4 regions of the Planococcus dechangensis genome follow, and region 3 is predicted to be linked to each of the others. Evidence: riboswitches for the same ligand, from Rfam matches in the RefSeq annotation. Region 3 holds a riboswitch; each other region holds the start of a gene.
What was found. Region 3 has a riboswitch for S-adenosylmethionine ahead of ACFO5U_RS10655 (methionine ABC transporter ATP-binding protein). Riboswitches for the same ligand answer to the same signal wherever they lie in the genome.
Positions count from the first base shown of each region.

Region 1: another riboswitch for S-adenosylmethionine. It lies ahead of ACFO5U_RS10035 (methionine ABC transporter ATP-binding protein); the one in region 3 lies ahead of ACFO5U_RS10655 (methionine ABC transporter ATP-binding protein).
Region 2: another riboswitch for S-adenosylmethionine. It lies ahead of metK (methionine adenosyltransferase); the one in region 3 lies ahead of ACFO5U_RS10655 (methionine ABC transporter ATP-binding protein).
Region 4: another riboswitch for S-adenosylmethionine. It lies ahead of ACFO5U_RS12445 (ABC transporter substrate-binding protein); the one in region 3 lies ahead of ACFO5U_RS10655 (methionine ABC transporter ATP-binding protein).

Region 1 covers NZ_JBHSGL010000005.1:1,398,431-1,402,643, reverse strand. Annotated here, with positions in the region: gene ACFO5U_RS10045 (MetQ/NlpA family ABC transporter substrate-binding protein) at 1-515, opposite strand, end outside; gene ACFO5U_RS10040 (methionine ABC transporter permease) at 600-1,250, opposite strand; gene ACFO5U_RS10035 (methionine ABC transporter ATP-binding protein) at 1,240-2,271, opposite strand; SAM riboswitch class I at 2,403-2,515, opposite strand; SAM riboswitch class I at 2,703-2,818, shown strand; gene ACFO5U_RS10030 (O-acetylhomoserine aminocarboxypropyltransferase/cysteine synthase family protein) at 2,921-4,210, shown strand.
Region 2 covers NZ_JBHSGL010000016.1:14,696-18,908, reverse strand. Annotated here, with positions in the region: gene ACFO5U_RS16455 (alpha/beta hydrolase) at 1-784, opposite strand, end outside; gene ACFO5U_RS16450 (gamma carbonic anhydrase) at 881-1,390, shown strand; gene metK (methionine adenosyltransferase) at 1,426-2,622, opposite strand; SAM riboswitch class I at 2,825-2,935, opposite strand; gene pckA (phosphoenolpyruvate carboxykinase (ATP)) at 3,174-4,213, shown strand, end outside.
Region 3 covers NZ_JBHSGL010000005.1:1,515,331-1,519,543, forward strand. Annotated here, with positions in the region: gene ACFO5U_RS10650 (methionine ABC transporter permease) at 1-621, opposite strand, end outside; gene ACFO5U_RS10655 (methionine ABC transporter ATP-binding protein) at 611-1,624, opposite strand; SAM riboswitch class I at 1,694-1,799, opposite strand; gene ACFO5U_RS10660 (carbon-nitrogen family hydrolase) at 1,846-2,640, opposite strand; gene ACFO5U_RS10665 (pyridoxal phosphate-dependent aminotransferase) at 2,726-3,898, shown strand; gene ACFO5U_RS10670 (purple acid phosphatase family protein) at 3,933-4,213, opposite strand, start outside.
Region 4 covers NZ_JBHSGL010000005.1:1,878,540-1,882,752, forward strand. Annotated here, with positions in the region: gene ACFO5U_RS12440 (ABC transporter permease) at 1-217, opposite strand, end outside; gene ACFO5U_RS12445 (ABC transporter substrate-binding protein) at 286-1,869, opposite strand; SAM riboswitch class I at 2,220-2,324, opposite strand; gene ACFO5U_RS12450 (alpha/beta hydrolase) at 2,426-3,196, opposite strand; gene mmuM (homocysteine S-methyltransferase) at 3,353-4,213, opposite strand, start outside.

The DNA of each region.
Region 1 (4,213 bases), 120 kb from region 3:
TTCGGGTTGTCGATGATGTCTTGAGCCGTTCCTGTTAAACCGGCATCTTCAGATAAGGTGATGAGTCCTGCTTCATCGAGCAAGAGCAACGCGCGGCCCATATTGGTCGCTTCATTCGGCATTGCAATCTGTGCGCCGTCCGGAAGTTCATCGATCGATTCGTACTTTTCGGAGTACAAGCCCATCGGTGCGATGACGGTAGAGCCGATCGGCACGATGTCGACATTATGTTCTTCGACAAATTCATCGAAATAAGAAATCGTTTGGAAGGCGTTCAAGTCAAGTTCGCCTTCAGCAAGTGCCAAGTTCGGTGCCACATAATCCGAGAACGTGATGATGTCGAGTTCGATGCCTTCTTTAGCGGCCTTGTCACCGACATAATCCCAAATGGTTGTATCCGAACCGCTGATGCCGAGTGTGACGGTAGTAGTGCCGTCGGCGGAATCGTCGCCTCCGCATGCGGTGAGTAGAGTAGCTAAGCCGGCTGTTGCAAAAAGAGCTGTAATTTTTTTCATAATGAAATCCTCCAGTGGGTTTTAAGTTTATGGTTAGAAAGGGATTAAAATATATTCAGTAATGATGTTATTGATGTTTTCGGTTCAACTGCGACGCACACGGCGTGACATCAAGTTGCCGAGTGATTGGACACCTTGGACGAGTACGACGAGTATTGCAACCGTCAAGAACATGACCATGGTGTCGAAGCGTTGGTAGCCGTAAGTGATGGCCAAGTCTCCGAGCCCACCGCCGCCGATAGCACCAGCCATAGCGGAGGCACCGATCAAACCGACGATAGCTATGGTCAGAGCCAGGACAAGCGAGCTGAGTGCTTCCGGAATAAGAAAGCGGAAAATGATTTGCCCTGGTGATGCCCCCATTGCCTGGGCCGCTTCGATAACGCCTTTATCGACTTCGAGCAGCGAGTTTTCTATGAGTCGTGCAATGTATGGCCCTGCGTAAAACACTAAAGGTACGATGGCTGCGGCAGTTCCGATCGACGTGCCGACAATGAGCCGTGTCAATGGGATGATTGCGACCATCAAAATAATGAACGGAATCGAGCGGAATATGTTGATGACAATGTTCAATATGTTGAAGACCACTTCATTTTCCAGCAGATGCCCTTTTCTAGTGACGACGAGCAATATGCCCAGCGGCAATCCAATGACGAGTGAGAATACAAACGAAGCACCGGTCATATAAAGTGTTTCCCATAATGCTTCTAAAATTTGCGATTGATTAACCTGCATGCTGCTGAACCTCCTCTACCAGGATATTGTCGTTGCGGATCGAAGCGAGTGCACGGTCGATCTCAGCGCGAGCGCCGTCGAATTCAACGATTAAATTGCCATAAGGAATGCCTTGGAGCTCAGTGATATTACCGAACAAGACATTTAAATCGAGATTGAATTCCCGCGACACGCGCGACATGAATGGCTGGCCGACGGAAGTGCCGGTAAACTGGACGCGGTAAATCGGACGCTTTTGATCGTTTTTATAGATTTGGTCGAGTAAGGACTCGGGCAATTCATCGTTCATGACGGAGCGGACAAAGCGTTTGGTCGTTGCGTGCTGCGGTTTCGTGAAAACATCGAAGACGCTGCCTTGCTCAATCACGCGCCCTTCTTCAAGGACCGCTACTTTGTCGCAAATTTCCCGGATGACGCCCATCTCATGGGTGATGAGCAAAATGGTAATGTTGTAATCTTTATTGATGCGCCGCAGCAAGTCTAAAATCGATTGTGTCGTTTGCGGATCGAGAGCGGAAGTCGCTTCGTCGCACAAAAGAATCGAAGGGTTGGTTGCAAGCGCTCTGGCGATGCCGATTCGCTGCTTCTGGCCGCCGGACAATTGGTCCGGGTATTTTCTTGCCTGGTCAGCCAGTCCGACAAATTCAAGAAGCTCTGTAACTTTGCGGTCGATTTCCGTTTTTGGCATTTTGGCAAGCAACAGCGGCATCGCGATATTGTGATGCACCGTTTTCGAGTCGAGCAAGTTAAAATGCTGGAAAATCATGCCGATATCTTTACGGATGTCTCGGATTTTTTTAGCGGTTAAAGCGGAGATGTCTTCTCCGTGGATAAATACACGCCCGGAAGTAGGGCGTTCGAGCAAATTGACTGTCCGGATCAATGAGCTTTTCCCTGCGCCGCTAAAACCGATGACGCCGTAAATTTCACCGGTTTCAACGGTCAAGTCGATGCCATTAAGCGCATGGACTTCCTGTTTACCGGATACATATGTTTTCTTGACTGCTTCAAATTGAATCATGGTGTCCCTCCTATGGCTGCCTGTAACGATTCGAATAAATGCGAACGAACACTTTCCTGAAATAACGAAAAAGAGCCCTCTTTTTTCTTATGCACAAGAAAAAAGAAGGCTCCAATTATGAAACCATCTCATTCTCATCTTCCAAATGCTAGAGCATTTGCAGGAATTAGCACAGTTTTCGCGAATTTGCGAATCTGCTGCCGAAACGTCAAAGGGCCTGTCCCTCGGTTTCTCTGGATAAGAAAGTGATGTAAGCTATTCAATTCGTGATTCCTACTTTATTTCGAAATAAGGAAAATGTCAACCGCTTTGTGAAAAAACTTTTAGCGGAAATATCGCTTATATAGTAGTTAAAATTTTTCGACAAATACACTTGACTTTAAACGGCTATGTCCTCTATACTTTTCCACAAGCAAAAAAATAGTTTCATACTCTTATCACGAGTGGCGGAGGGAATAGGCCCTGCGATGCCCGGCAACCAACAGACAACCGTCTGGAAAGGTGCTAAATCCTACAGTACTGCATGTGCAGCGCTGAAAGATGAGAGGAGGTAAATCCGTATATGACGGCCCTCTTCTTTCTGAAGAGGGTCTTTTCTATGTCCTCCTCACCTTTTACAAAAATTATAAAAAATCAGGAGGAACTCACAATGACAAATTTTAAACCCGAAACACTCTTATTGCACGGCGGACAGGAACCAGATCAAGTAACAGGTTCGCGTGGAGTTCCAGTCCATAAAACAACTTCCTATGTCTTTAAAGATACAGAGCACGCACAAAACTTATTCGGTTTGAAAGAAACTGGCAATATCTACTCACGTATCATGAACCCTACTGTAGATGTATTCGAACAGCGCGTCGCCTTGCTTGAAGGCGGCACAGCGGCAGTCGCTCTATCATCGGGCATGGCAGCAATCGCATTTTCGGTATTGAACGTTGCGGAAGCCGGAGATGAAATCGTCGCCGATAGCAATCTATATGGAGGCACCTATAATCTATTCGCTAACACATTGCCGCGCTACGGTATTACGACAAAGTTCGTCGATGCGACCGACCCGGAAAATTTCCGTGCTGCAATTACCGACAAGACAAAAGCTTTCTTCGGTGAAATCATCGGAAATCCGAGCCTGAACGTATTTGATGTTGAACGCGTCGCACAAATCGGCCATGAAAACGGTATTCCGCTATTGATCGATAACACATTCGCTTCACCGTTCGTCAGCAACCCGATCGAATTCGGTGCAGATGTGGTCATCCATTCGGCAACAAAATGGATCGGAGGGCACGGCACGACCATCGGCGGTGTCGCTGTAGATGCGGGCCGCTTCAACTGGGACAACCCGCGCTTCCCGAACTACACACAACCGGATGAATCCTACCACGGTATCCGCTTCGGTATCGATGTTCCGGACGCTGCGTTTGCGACGAAACTGCGCGTTCAATTATTGCGCGATTTCGGGCCGACTCTCAGCGCAGACAGCGCACATGCACTGCTGCAGGGGCTTGAAACTTTACACTTGCGCATCCCGCGCCATGCAAGCAATGCACAAAAGGTAGCGGAATATTTGAAAGACCATCCTCAAGTGGAATGGGTCAACTACCTTGGATTCGAAGATCATCCTTCAAGTGAACTTGCGAAGAAATACTTGAAAAACAGCTACGGTTCGATCGTCAACTTTGGCATCAAAGGGGGAAGAGATGCCGGTCGTAAAGTGATTGATGGAGTCAACCTGTGGTCTCATGTGGCGAATGTCGGCGATGCCAAATCGCTGATCATCCACCCGGCTTCGACGACGCACCAGCAATTGACGGCAGAAGAACTGAAAAACAGCGGGGTTACAGAAGAATTGATCCGTTTGTCAGTCGGTTTGGAAAATCACGAAGATTTGATCGCTGATTTGGAACAAGCCATCCAAGTAGCGATACTCACAAACGCGTAAGGA
Region 2 (4,213 bases), on a different contig from region 3:
TCTCTATTAGTAAATCAGTTACCGATCGGGCAAATTGCAAACTTTGTTGAAAGACCGCTTCTTGCTCCGGCTCCTGGAACAAATCGTGGTAACAAAAATCCCATTCCTTAAAATGGAATTCCGACAACTTTTGCTGATGCAACCAACTTCTGCTGGCGGACGATTTAGTGATCAAATCCCGCTTGCCGATATGGAGCATCAACGGAATGTCCGGTATACGCGTTTGTGCAGCTAGCTCCATATAACTTTGCAATTGTTTCCACCAAGCAGGCGTGCTGACTGAATTTATCGCTGTGCTCGCTTGGTGCCCGTCCTGGAATTTACGGCGCGTCAAATAGCTGAGCTCAAGGCCATGGTCGACTGTGCGTTTTCTTGTCAGCTTGCTGATTCCAGAAAATGCGAGTGATTGCTTTATTGGCATTTTCTTCAATTCGAACCACGGAGATGTCAAAATAGCCGCAGACACCGGATGGCGATTAGCGACTAGTGCCTGAATGGCTATGGCTGCCCCTAATCCGTGGCCAACCAACACAATCGGCAAGGAACTTTCAGCCGCTAAGCGCAGCAATTCGGCAGCCATTTTATCATATTCAAAAAAGTGCTCCCTATGCACTCCATCTTGCGCAGCATGTATACCATGACCCGGCAAATCTCCCATATAGACATCAAAACCACTCGTTCGCCATTTCTCGATTTGCCACGCATAGCGCCGGTGCTCTTCGTACGCACTATGGATCAATACCGCTACACCTCTTGCTTCCCCTTCCGCTTGCCATTTCCACATACCAGCGCCCCCTTAAGGCTTGTTCAATTGACCTTTTCGTTTGTTTTGATAGGATTAGAACTAATTACATCTTATCAATGATAAAGGAGCTTTGCCATGATTTATCCATATAAAGACAAATCACCAAAAATTGACAAAACGGTATTTATCGCGGATTATGCCACTGTGACAGGGGATGTGACGATCGGTGAGAACTCTTCTGTTTGGTTCAATACAGTCATCCGCGGCGATGTCGCACCGACCATCATCGGGAAAAACACCAATATCCAAGACTTGTCGATGCTTCATCAAAGCCCAAACAATCCACTCGTTTTGGAAGATGACGTAACAATCGGCCATCAAGTGACGCTCCACAGCTGCACAGTCAAAAAAGGCGCTCTCGTCGGCATGGGGTCGGTCATTTTGGACGGTGCAGAAATCGGGGAAGGCGCATTTATCGGAGCTGGCAGCCTTGTCGCACAAGGCAAAAAGATACCGCCCGGTACACTCGCGTTTGGCCGGCCCGCCAAAGTGGTCCGGGAACTGAATGAGACGGACAAAAAGGACATGGAACGCATTGTCCGGGAGTACGCGGAAAAAGCCGCCTATTACAAATCGCTACAATAGAAAAAAGCAGGCGGATATTTTCCGCCTGCTTTTTCTTATGCGTTTGCCTGTTGTTTCAAAGCTTCCACTTTGTCAGTGCGTTCCCACGGAAGGTCAACATCGGTACGGCCGAAGTGGCCATAAGCCGCTGTCTGCTTGTAGATCGGGCGGCGCAGGTCAAGCATTTTGATGATTCCTGCCGGGCGCAAATCAAAGTTCGCACGTACAAGTTCAATCAATTTTTCCTCGCTCACTGTACCTGTCCCGAATGTGTCGACAGCAATCGATACAGGGTGTGCAACACCGATCGCGTATGCGAGCTGAACTTCGCACTTATCTGCGAGGCCTGCAGCGACAATGTTTTTTGCAACATAACGTGCAGCATATGCACCGGAACGGTCAACTTTCGTTGCGTCTTTCCCGGAGAATGCACCGCCGCCGTGTCTTGCATAGCCGCCGTAAGTATCCACAATGATTTTGCGGCCAGTAAGACCCGCATCCCCTTGTGGCCCGCCGATAACAAAGCGGCCTGTCGGGTTGATAAAGTATTTCGTCTCGGCATCCAAAAGCTCTGCCGGTACGACTTCATTGATGACGTATTCTTTCAAATTGCGCTGGATTTGCTCTAGGCTGACTTCAGGATGGTGCTGAGTGGAGATGACGATCGTATCCACACGCAGCGGTTTGTTGTTTTCATCGTATTCGATTGTAACTTGTGTTTTACCGTCCGGACGCAAGTATGGCAAAATTTCTTCCTTGCGCACTTCCGCCAAGCGGCGTGCGAGTTTATGCGCCAAGCTGATCGGCAACGGCATCAACTCTTCTGTTTCGTTTGAAGCATAGCCGAACATCAAGCCTTGATCGCCCGCACCGATTTCGTCCAATTCCTTGTCGGTCATCTGGCCTTCACGGGCTTCAAGCGCCACGTTGACGCCGGCAGCGATATCGGGTGACTGTTCATCGATCGCTGTCAAGACTGCGCTCGTCTCAGAGTCGAAACCGTATTTCGCACGCGTATAGCCGATTTCTTTCACGGTCTGGCGGACAACTTTCGGAATATCCACGTATGTGGAAGTAGTGATCTCACCCGCTACCAATACAAGTCCTGTTGTCACGGTCGTTTCGCACGCAACACGCGCATTTGGGTCTTCTGTTAGGATCGCATCCAAGATTGCGTCTGAAATTTGGTCGCAAATCTTATCGGGATGTCCTTCTGTTACTGATTCTGATGTGAATAATCGACGGTTTGTCAAAAAAAGCTCCTCCTTATATCCTGCGAGATTGCTCTCGAAATTGATACGGTACTCATTTTCCCATGTCAAGTCCGTTTCCATGAATGGAATTGAACTTCCAGCTTTTTCAGCCTGCACACGAGGATTAAGGGCATTCCATAAAAAAATCCCTTCGCTCATCTAATTCAATGAGGAAAGGAATAATCATCATAAGCACCTTTCACTCTTATCGTCCAAGGCTTTCACCTTGCTTCAGGTTGGGCACCATCGCTGCAAAAGCAGCAGGTTGCCGGGTTTCATTGGGCCTGCACCCTCCACCAGCTCGGAATAAGAGTATCCGTTCAATTTCCCATCTTACGGAATGCCGCAACTGCTGTCAACGATTTTAGAACAAACAATTGACAGACTTTTATATGTATCCATCTTTCTTCTATAAAAATATGCACAAATCACGAACATTGAAAGATTTATGGTTATTAGTATAGACTAATCATCTTAATGTGTTATACTAATGTTCGAATATACAACTACCCCATCTTTATGGGAATACACGAAAAGGCAGGTACCTATATATGACTTCAGTGAACTTTGCAAATGATTTGAAAGAGCTTTTGAGCGGCTCAAACATTAACATGCAGCTGTCCGTTCCACAATTGGTGGAAGCTGCAACATCCCGTGGAGAGGCTGTTTTGACACGCGAAGGCGCTGTAAAAGCTGAAACCGGAAAATACACCGGCCGTTCGCCTAAAGACAAGTATATGGTAGAAGAGGCGATTTCGAAAGACAAAATTGATTGGGGCAACGTCAACCGCCCGATCTCTTCTGAAATCTTTGAAAACCTATATGCTAAAGTCATTAATCATTTGAAGCAAAAAGATGCACTGTTTGTCTTCAAAGGCTTTGCTGGGGCAGACCCTGAGTCACGTCTTGCGATTCAAACAATCAATGAATACGCATGGCATAACCTTTTCGCACACCAATTGTTCATCCGCCCGACCGCTGAAGAATTGGCTGCACACGAACCTGAATTCACTGTTGTCTACGCTCCGAGTTTCCAAGCGGACCCGGCGGTTGATGGCACGGATTCTGAAACTTTTATTATCGTTTCGATGGAAAAGAAAATCATTTTGATCGGCGGCACTGAATACGCAGGCGAAATGAAGAAATCCATCTTCTCGATCATGAACTATATCCTTCCTGAACGCGGCATTTTGCCGATGCACTGTTCCGCAAACGTTGGACAAGACGGCGATGTCACATTATTCTTCGGCTTATCTGGTACAGGTAAAACAACTTTGTCAGCTGACGAAGATCGCAAGTTGATCGGTGACGATGAGCACGGCTGGTCCGATAACGGCGTTTTCAATATCGAAGGCGGCTGCTACGCCAAAACTATCAATTTGTCCCGTGAAAACGAACCGCAGATTTTCGATGCTATCCGCTTTGGTTCTGTACTCGAGAATGTAGTCGTTGATGAAGATACACGCATTCCGGATTACGACGACGGTTCATTGACTGAAAACACACGCGCCGCTTATCCGATTGAAGCGATCGATAATATCGTCACGCCGTCTGTAGCAGGCCACCCGAAAACGATCGTCTTCTTGACGGC
Region 3 (4,213 bases):
TTGAACGAGCACAATCAAAATGACCACCGTGACGATCATGATCGTATTATCGTAGCGGTAATAGCCGAAACGGATCGCCAAATCGCCGATGCCGCCGCCACCGACAACGCCAGCCATTGCCGAATAGGCAATCAAGCTGATGACCGTAAGTGTAATGCCTTGAATGATGCTGGCCTTAGCTTCCGGCAACAGCACATCCTTGATGATCATCCACGGAGTGGCGCCGACCGCGATGGCCGCTTCGATGACGCCTTTATCAATATCCCGCAATGCGGTTTCCACGATGCGCGCGAAAAATGGAATCGCCGCGACCGATAAGGAAACACTGGCTGCCACCGGCCCGATTGTCGTTCCTGTAATCGCTTGTGTCAGCGGGATGAGTGCGACGAGCAAAATGATGAACGGAATCGACCGGACGATGTTGACGATAAAGCCGATGACCGAATTGACCGGCCGATTTTCCCAGAACAAGCCACGGTCCGTGATGAACAGCAGAATGCCCAGCGGCAAGCCAACGACCAGCGCGACGCCGAGTGAAATGCCGATCATGACGAGCGTCTGGTAAAATGCCACTTGGATTTCAGGCCATAGATCGATGATTCTTTCCCATTCAATTCCCATGACCCATCACCTCCACTATCGCTTTGCGCTGTTCTAAATACGTAATTGCCTGTTGTATGTCCGTTTGTCCGCCTTTTAGTTCCATCACAAAGATCCCGAGCGGCCGTTCTTGGATGTATTCAATCGCACCGTGCAAGAAATTGCCTTTCACCGAATAGCTTTGCAGCATATCGGAAATGATGCCTTGCCCGGCTACTTCTCCTTTAAACAATACTTTGATGATCGTCCCGTCGCATTTTTCCAGGATTTCCTCCGGCACGTTAAACGATACGACACTGGAGATGAATTCTTTGGTCAACGCGGTTTTCGGTTCTGCAAAAATATCGTAGACGCTGCCTTCTTCAATGACACGCCCGTTCTGCATGACCGCCATCCGGTCGCAGATCTCCTTGACGACGTTCATTTCGTGCGTGATCAAGACGATCGTGATATTGAGCTTGCGGTTGATGTCTTTCAATAACCGCAGGATCGACAAGGTTGTATTCGGGTCAAGCGCTGAAGTCGCCTCATCGCATAACAAGACAGCCGGGTCGTTCGCGAGCGCACGGGCAATGCCGACGCGCTGCTTTTGCCCGCCGCTGAGCTGTGCCGGATAGACGCCGCGCTTATCGGTCAAGCCGACCATTTCCAATAGCTCATCAACGCGCGGGCCGATTTTTTTGCTCGGCGTCCCCGCTGCACGAAGGGCGAATGCAATGTTTTCAGCGACCGTCTTTTGACTGATCAAATAGAAATGCTGAAAGATCATGCCGATTTTCAAGCGCGCTTTCCGCAATCCTTCGCCGCGCAGTTTCGTTAAATCCTGCCCGCCGACCGAAACAATCCCCGAGGTAGGACGTTCGAGCAAATTGATGCAGCGGATAAGGGAACTCTTCCCTGCACCCGAATAGCCGACGATGCCGAAAATTTCACCGGTCTTCACTTCGAGGCTGACATTGTCTACGCCCGTGACAGAGCCGTGCTTCGTTTGATAGGTTTTGCTTAGCTGTTCGATTTGAATCATGTTGTCCACTCCCCCAGGCAAATAAAAAATGCCTCTTTTATCAAAAAGAGACATCGAAAGTTAAATTCCGACTTATCTTTCAGAATGATTGCCATTCTGCAGGACTTGGCACCTTCCCGCATTGGGGGTTGCCGGACGTCATCGGGCCTTTACCCTCGGTCTCTCTTGATAAGCATACGTATTTGGTTGTTTTCAATCTTACGCGCCACTGCAGCCGCTTGTCAATGCGATTTTTCAAACTTTTTGTACAACGGGACGCGCCGGTCATCGAATACCGGGATGCGCGTGCGCACCTCGTCGACTTCTGAAAGGTCGATGTCGGCATAAGCGATGCCTTCAATGCCGCCCATATCTAGCCGGACTTCTCCCCACGGCGCAATGACCATCGAATGGCCGCCGAATTCATTTTTCGGGTCGCTGCCGATGCGATTGGCGGCGATGATGAAGCATTGGTTCTCGATGGCACGCGCCTGCAGCAGGATGCGCCAATGATCGATGCGTGCCGCCGGCCATTCGGCAGGGACGAAAATCGCTTTCGCCCCGTTGAGCGCCTGTGCGCGCAGCCATTCCGGAAAGCGGATGTCATAGCAAATGACGCCGCCGAAAGTCTCGCCATCTAGTTCGAACGTGCCGAGCGATTGTCCTTCTTCGAGGTGGATATGCTCATCCATCAACCCGAAGCGGTGCGCTTTATCATACTCCGAAACGAGTGCACCCGTATTGTCGACCACATACATCGTATTGTAAAAACCGTCCTGTTTCTTCGTCGACACTGAGCCGCCGACGATATGGACGCTATGCTGTTTAGCAAACTGCTTTAAAAAATCGACCGTCTTGCCGTTGCCGTCCGCCAATTGTTCAAGCTCCTTCAATGCATAGCCGGTGTTCCACATTTCGGGCAGCACGATGACATCCGCACCGTTTCCGGCAGCTTCTTCCAAATATTCTTTGACATGCTGAAAATTCGTTTCCGGTTTTCCGAACGCAATGTCCATCTGCACACAAGCGATTTTCATATTCTCTCCCCCTGTAGACAGTTTAGCTTAAACTCTATAAGATTTAAGATAGAAGTGCAATTATTTAGAAAATGAGGAGGATTTCATGGACTTTTCAGATCGCTTACAAAATCTTCCGGATCAATTTTTCGCCTTGCTTGTCGCAAAAACGGCAAAAGCTGTCGATGAAGGACGCGATGTCATCAATTTCGGCCAAGGCAACCCGGATCAGCCGACGCCTGCGCATATTGTCAAAGCCATGCAACAAGCGGTGGCGGATCCCCAAACCCACCGCTACTCGCCGTTTCGCGGGCTTAGTTCATTAAGAAAAGCCGCTGCGGATTTCTACAAAAAAGAGTACGATGTCGATATCGATCCGGATTTGGAAGTTGCCATTTTGTCCGGAACGAAAATCGGCTTTATCGAATTGCCGCTTGCGTTGCTGAACCCGGGCGATTCGCTGCTGTTGCCGGACCCGGGCTACCCTGATTACCTGTCAGCCGCACCGCTGGCGGATATCGAATTCGATTTAATGAAACTTAAACAGGAAACCGGCTATCTTCCCGATTATAACGATGTGACGGCCGCCGCAAGAGCACGAGCCAAATTGATGTACTTGAACTACCCAAACAACCCGACAGGCGCGACAGCAGACATTGCGTTTTTCGATGAAACGATCCAGTTTGCCAAAGAAAACGGCATCGGGGTCGTGCATGACTTTGCCTATGGCCGCATCGGCTTTGACGGCGAAAAACCGGTCAGCTTCCTGCAGTCAAAAGGCGCCAAAGACATCGGCATCGAAATGTATACATTATCCAAAACGTATAATATGGCCGGATGGCGCATCGGCTTTGCGGTCGGCAATGCCAAAATGATCGAAGCACTCAACATCGTCCAAGACCATTTGTTCGCCGGCATCTTTCCGGCCGTTCAGCTGGCGGCTGTAGAAGCATTAAACAGCAGCCAGCAATGCGTCGAGGAACTGAATGCATTATACGAGAAAAGGCGCCAGACGCTAGTGGATGAATGCCGCCGGATCGGCTGGGAATTCGACGCGCCGAAGGGATCGTTTTTTGCCTGGCTGCCTGTCCCGGAAGGCTATACGAGCGTCGAGTTCTCTGACCTGCTGCTCGACAAAGTCGACATCGCCGTGGCGCCGGGCAGCGGTTTTGGCCCTGGCGGAGAAGGCTTTGTGCGCGTCGGCTTACTGGTCACCGAGCAGCGCATCGCAGAAGCCATGCAGCGCATCGAGAAGTTAGAGCTTTTCACTAAAAAATAAAACAAAAAAAAAGAAGGCATTGCGCCTTCTTTTTTTATTTTGTATTGACTACCAATTCCATGTCCCAATACAAATCAGAGCTGAAACGGTCGTCTTGGTGCACTTGGGCTGAAAGTACATTCCTTCCGTTTTTCAGCTGCGATAAGGCGGTTTCGTCCAGGTAGATGCGCTCGATCTTGCTTTCACTGCCGTAATATTCGTCCATCACCGCTCCCTGGTAATCTTCAAAACCAAACTCGCCCTTCTCCGGCATGTTAAAGCGCATGATTTCCTCACCATTCAAATACAGGATGACCCCATCGTCCACCCCGAACT
Region 4 (4,213 bases), 360 kb from region 3:
CCACTTGTGAAATCCAGTTGAAAAACTGAATGTATAAAGCTTGATCCAACCCAAGCTGCCGTTCCAAATCGGCAATCGCTTCGGGTGAACTGTCTTCTCCCAAAATCAGAAATGCGGGGTTTCCAGGAGTCAGATGCACGATCATAAAGACGATGACACTGACCACGAGCATGACAGGTATGACCGATAATAAACGGCGAATCGTGTATTGCAGCAATGCGTTCCCCTCCTCTTTGAAAAAGAAAGAAAATCGCCAGCATCGTTCCTGACGATTTTCTTTTCTTATTATGGTGTTTTATACGTATTCCAGAACCGCGGCCCATACCATTCGCTGTAATTCTCGATGTTTGATGAGCGTGCACTGAGGTTTGAAATGTTTGTCACTTTTTCAAAAGGCAATTCTTCGTAAAGGGTTTCGTTCAAGCCTGCAAGAATTTGCTGCTTTTCTTCCTCAGAATCTGTGGCAGCCCATTGCGAAATCAAGCCCTGCCATTTCTCGCTGTTGTACCAGCCGCTGCTGTTTGAATCCTGGCTCAGCATGCCGGCCTGGTTCGGCGAGAAGAATGGAGACCAGCCGACCACGACCAGATCCCAGTTGGATGGTTCTGCCCATTTCTCCAAATAGGTAGCCCATTCATAAGATTCCAGCTCAACTGTAAACCCCGCTTCTTCGAGTTGTTGCTCGGCAATCTCCGCAATTTTTTTATAGTCGCTGGAGTCGCTGGAGAAAATAATTTTAATGGGTTTTCCGTCATAACTGCTTTCTTCCAACAATTGTTTCGCTTTGTCCAAATCATAGGAAAGGAATTGATCAATGTTTTCATTGGAGTAGAGAGCTGTTTGGTTCGGGGTGAACAACGCCCCGTCCAGCTCGTAGAACTCCTCATTGCCGTAAGTGGCTTTGGCAATGGCCTCCTTATTCAGCGCCGCATTTAAAGCTTGGCGGACTAGCACATCGTCAAACGGCGCCTCCGACTTATCCGGCGTCAACACCGTGTATCCATTGGTCGACGTATCGGCTTCAATACTTGGCGTATTCTCAATCACCTCATACAGGTCGAGCGGAATATCATCGCCATAATCGTAAAGCCCTGTTTTCAATCCATTGACGACGACTTGAGGGTCTTTCACAATTTTGAAATGAATGGCATCGACAAACGCTTTTTTCTCTCCTGTGAGCCCGCTCGTCTCATCTGTTCTGGAAGCGTAGCCTTCGTATTTGGCTAAGACAATTTCATCTCCACGCTTCCACGAGTCAAATTGGAATGGCCCTGTTCCGATATACTGGTCATGGTCAAGAGGCTGTTCGCCGGCAGCTTCAGCGACTGTTGCCGGCAGGATGACTGCAGCCGACTTTGGAGCAGCCAAGTCAGATAGCAAGGAACTGTAAGTTTTGTTCAACTGTATCTTCAATTGCAGATCCTCATCAGCCTCGACCGACTCTACGTGTTCATTAGTGATCTTGCCGACAGAAGACACCTTCAGCCAGCGTTCAATCGAAGCTGCCGCATCTTTTGCGGTCACAGCTTCCCCGTTATGAAACGTAACTCCCTCTCGTAAATTGATAGTGTACGTTTTTCCATCTTCGCTCACTTGATAATCTTCAGCGAGAAGAGGCACGGCTTCGTAATCTTGGTTTAATGCAAACAAGCCTTCGTACACGTGCCAGCCGATTTTACGGGCAGCACTTTCACCCGTATACATCCAGTCGAGCGTATTCGGATCAGCTCCGATTGCTACGTTCAACTCGCCGCCTTCAACAGGCTCGGAACCCGCTCCAGAGTTTTCAGTACTGGCTTCACTGCCGGTACAACCGGCCAAACTAATAAGTGCAAATAAACTGATGAGTAAAAAGATAATGTTCTTCACAATAGTCCTCCTTATGTATAAAAAGATGATTCGATGTTTCCCACACCTAGCACTAATCGGATTTCCAGGTGGTGGTGGAGCCAGTCGCGATTCCAGCTAGTCTATCCAAGTTCCCATATCTTCATGCAAGACTCGAAGTGTTTTCCCGTGAACATAACATTGCGCTGACCCGACCTATTGAATATATCCTTCCACGCCTTTTTAGCTGACTTAATGCCGCGCGCACTTGCCATCGTCGATTCCTCCTCTCAAAACTTATTTAACTTACCCGCTTACTAGGTTTTAACCATAAAAAACCCCCTGCTTCTTTTTGACAAGAAGAGGGGGTTGGGTAATACCGTTGAGCGCCTCTCTTATCTTCCGTACAAACTGTACGTGGAATTAGCACAGTGCCACATTCGTGGTCTGCTGCTTTGACGTCTCAGGGCCAGTCCCTCAGTCAATCTCGATAAGATGATTAAATTGTAAAGTTCATACTACGTATCCTAGATCTGTTTGTCAACATTATTTTGAAGAAATAGAATTTATTTACAAAATTCTCGAATTTCCATTGTCTTTATAGCTTGTCTCCAGCCGGCAATACACGGGCTTGTTTTATGAATTGAACTGTTTTTTCGACGATGACATCCAGTTCATGGTCCATAGAGGCGATGTGATAGGAGTTGTGCAGTTCGTGCTTCATTGTATGTCCGGATCCGACTTTGCTGAGAATAGAGTCGGTATTGCCCGGCGGCACGACATGGTCTTCGAGCGACTGGAAACAGACGACCGGACAACGTACGGCTGAAAGTTTGGCGTCGACGGCATCCATATAGCGCAATAATTGCTGATACGCGTGGACCGGCGCTTGCTCGTAAGTGATTTCTACCGCATCCGCTTTTTTGATGTCCGGTCGATCTTCAGCAACATAAGCAAGAGGCGGCTGACTGCGGTAGGTTTCAAACGCAGGGATGTCGATCGCCGGATTGATCAAGGCTATTCCTTCAATGTCCGGATAACGGCTGGCCAAATCCAAGCTCAAGGTCCCGCCCATCGATTGCCCGATGACAAAAACGGTCGAACAGCTTGCTTTCAGGTCCTGATAGGCTTGTTCGACTTGTGCAAACCAATCTTCGAAGCCATATCGTTCCAAGTCTGTGAAATGCGTGCCGTGGCCGGGAAGCCTCGGACAGGACACCGTATAGCCTTGTGCCGCAAGCGCCTCACCCAGTTCTTTGACGCTTTGGGGTGTGCCCAAAAAGCCATGGCACAGCAAGATGCCGGTGTGATTGCCTTCCAGGAAAAACGACGACGCCTCTTCCATGACGGGGTATTGCTCTTTAACCATAGAGATCCTCCTTTGTTTTTTTAAAAGTTAGGAGGATCTCTCCTACCTCATTGTAATCCAGTCCTTATGCTGAAAAAGCTTATTCACATTAGACTATATTTAAAACCTACTTGTCAACTGGGTTTTAAAATCGCACAACGGAGGCAGTCCTATTGGCTAAACTTGCGAGGGGTTGAGGTCGCGTGACCAAGACGCCACGTCGGCAATATCATCAGGCGTCGTGCTGCAACAGCCGCCGATAATTTGGGCGCCTGCTTTGTGCCACGCTTTCGAGTTGGCTGAAAAAGCATTGGCCGACGGCTCTTCGCTCCATGTCTTGCTTACCGGATCATAGCTTGCCCCGGAATTCGGGTAGACAATGACCGGTTTTGAAGTCTTGCTTGTCACTTCTTGTATTAACGACTCGATATACTGCGGCGCTGTGCAATTGATGCCGATCGCCGCCACTTGCGCGTGCCCGTCCAGCCAGCCGGCGCAGTCCGCAATTTTTTCCCCGTCGCTGATGTGGAGATGGTCCTTTGCGCTGAACGTGAACCAGGCATAGACGTCCGGAAAATCCTTAAGGATCCTGACAATCGCTTGCGCTTCTGCCAGACACGGAATCGTTTCACATGCCAAGATGTCTGCGCCCGCCTCCACCAACACGCGGATCCGCTCTTGATGGAACGCCACCAGTTCATCTTCTGTCACGGAATAGTCGCCGCGGTATTCCGAGCCGTCAGACAAAAATGCTCCGTACGGGCCGACTGACGCCGCGACGATAGGTTTCGGCCTGCTCGACCGATCCGTCACACCGCTCCAGAATTCATCGCGCGCTTGTGCGGCAAGTTCGACCGACTTTCGGATCAAAGCGATGGCCTGTTGTTCCGTCAACCCTCTTTCTTTGTACCCTTCGATGGTCGCCTGATAGCTCGCTGTAATGGCACAGTCCGCCCCTGCCTGAAAATAATCCATATGTACTTGCTTGATCAATGCTGGGTTTTCCATCAAGACTTTCGCCGACCACAAGCGGTCATT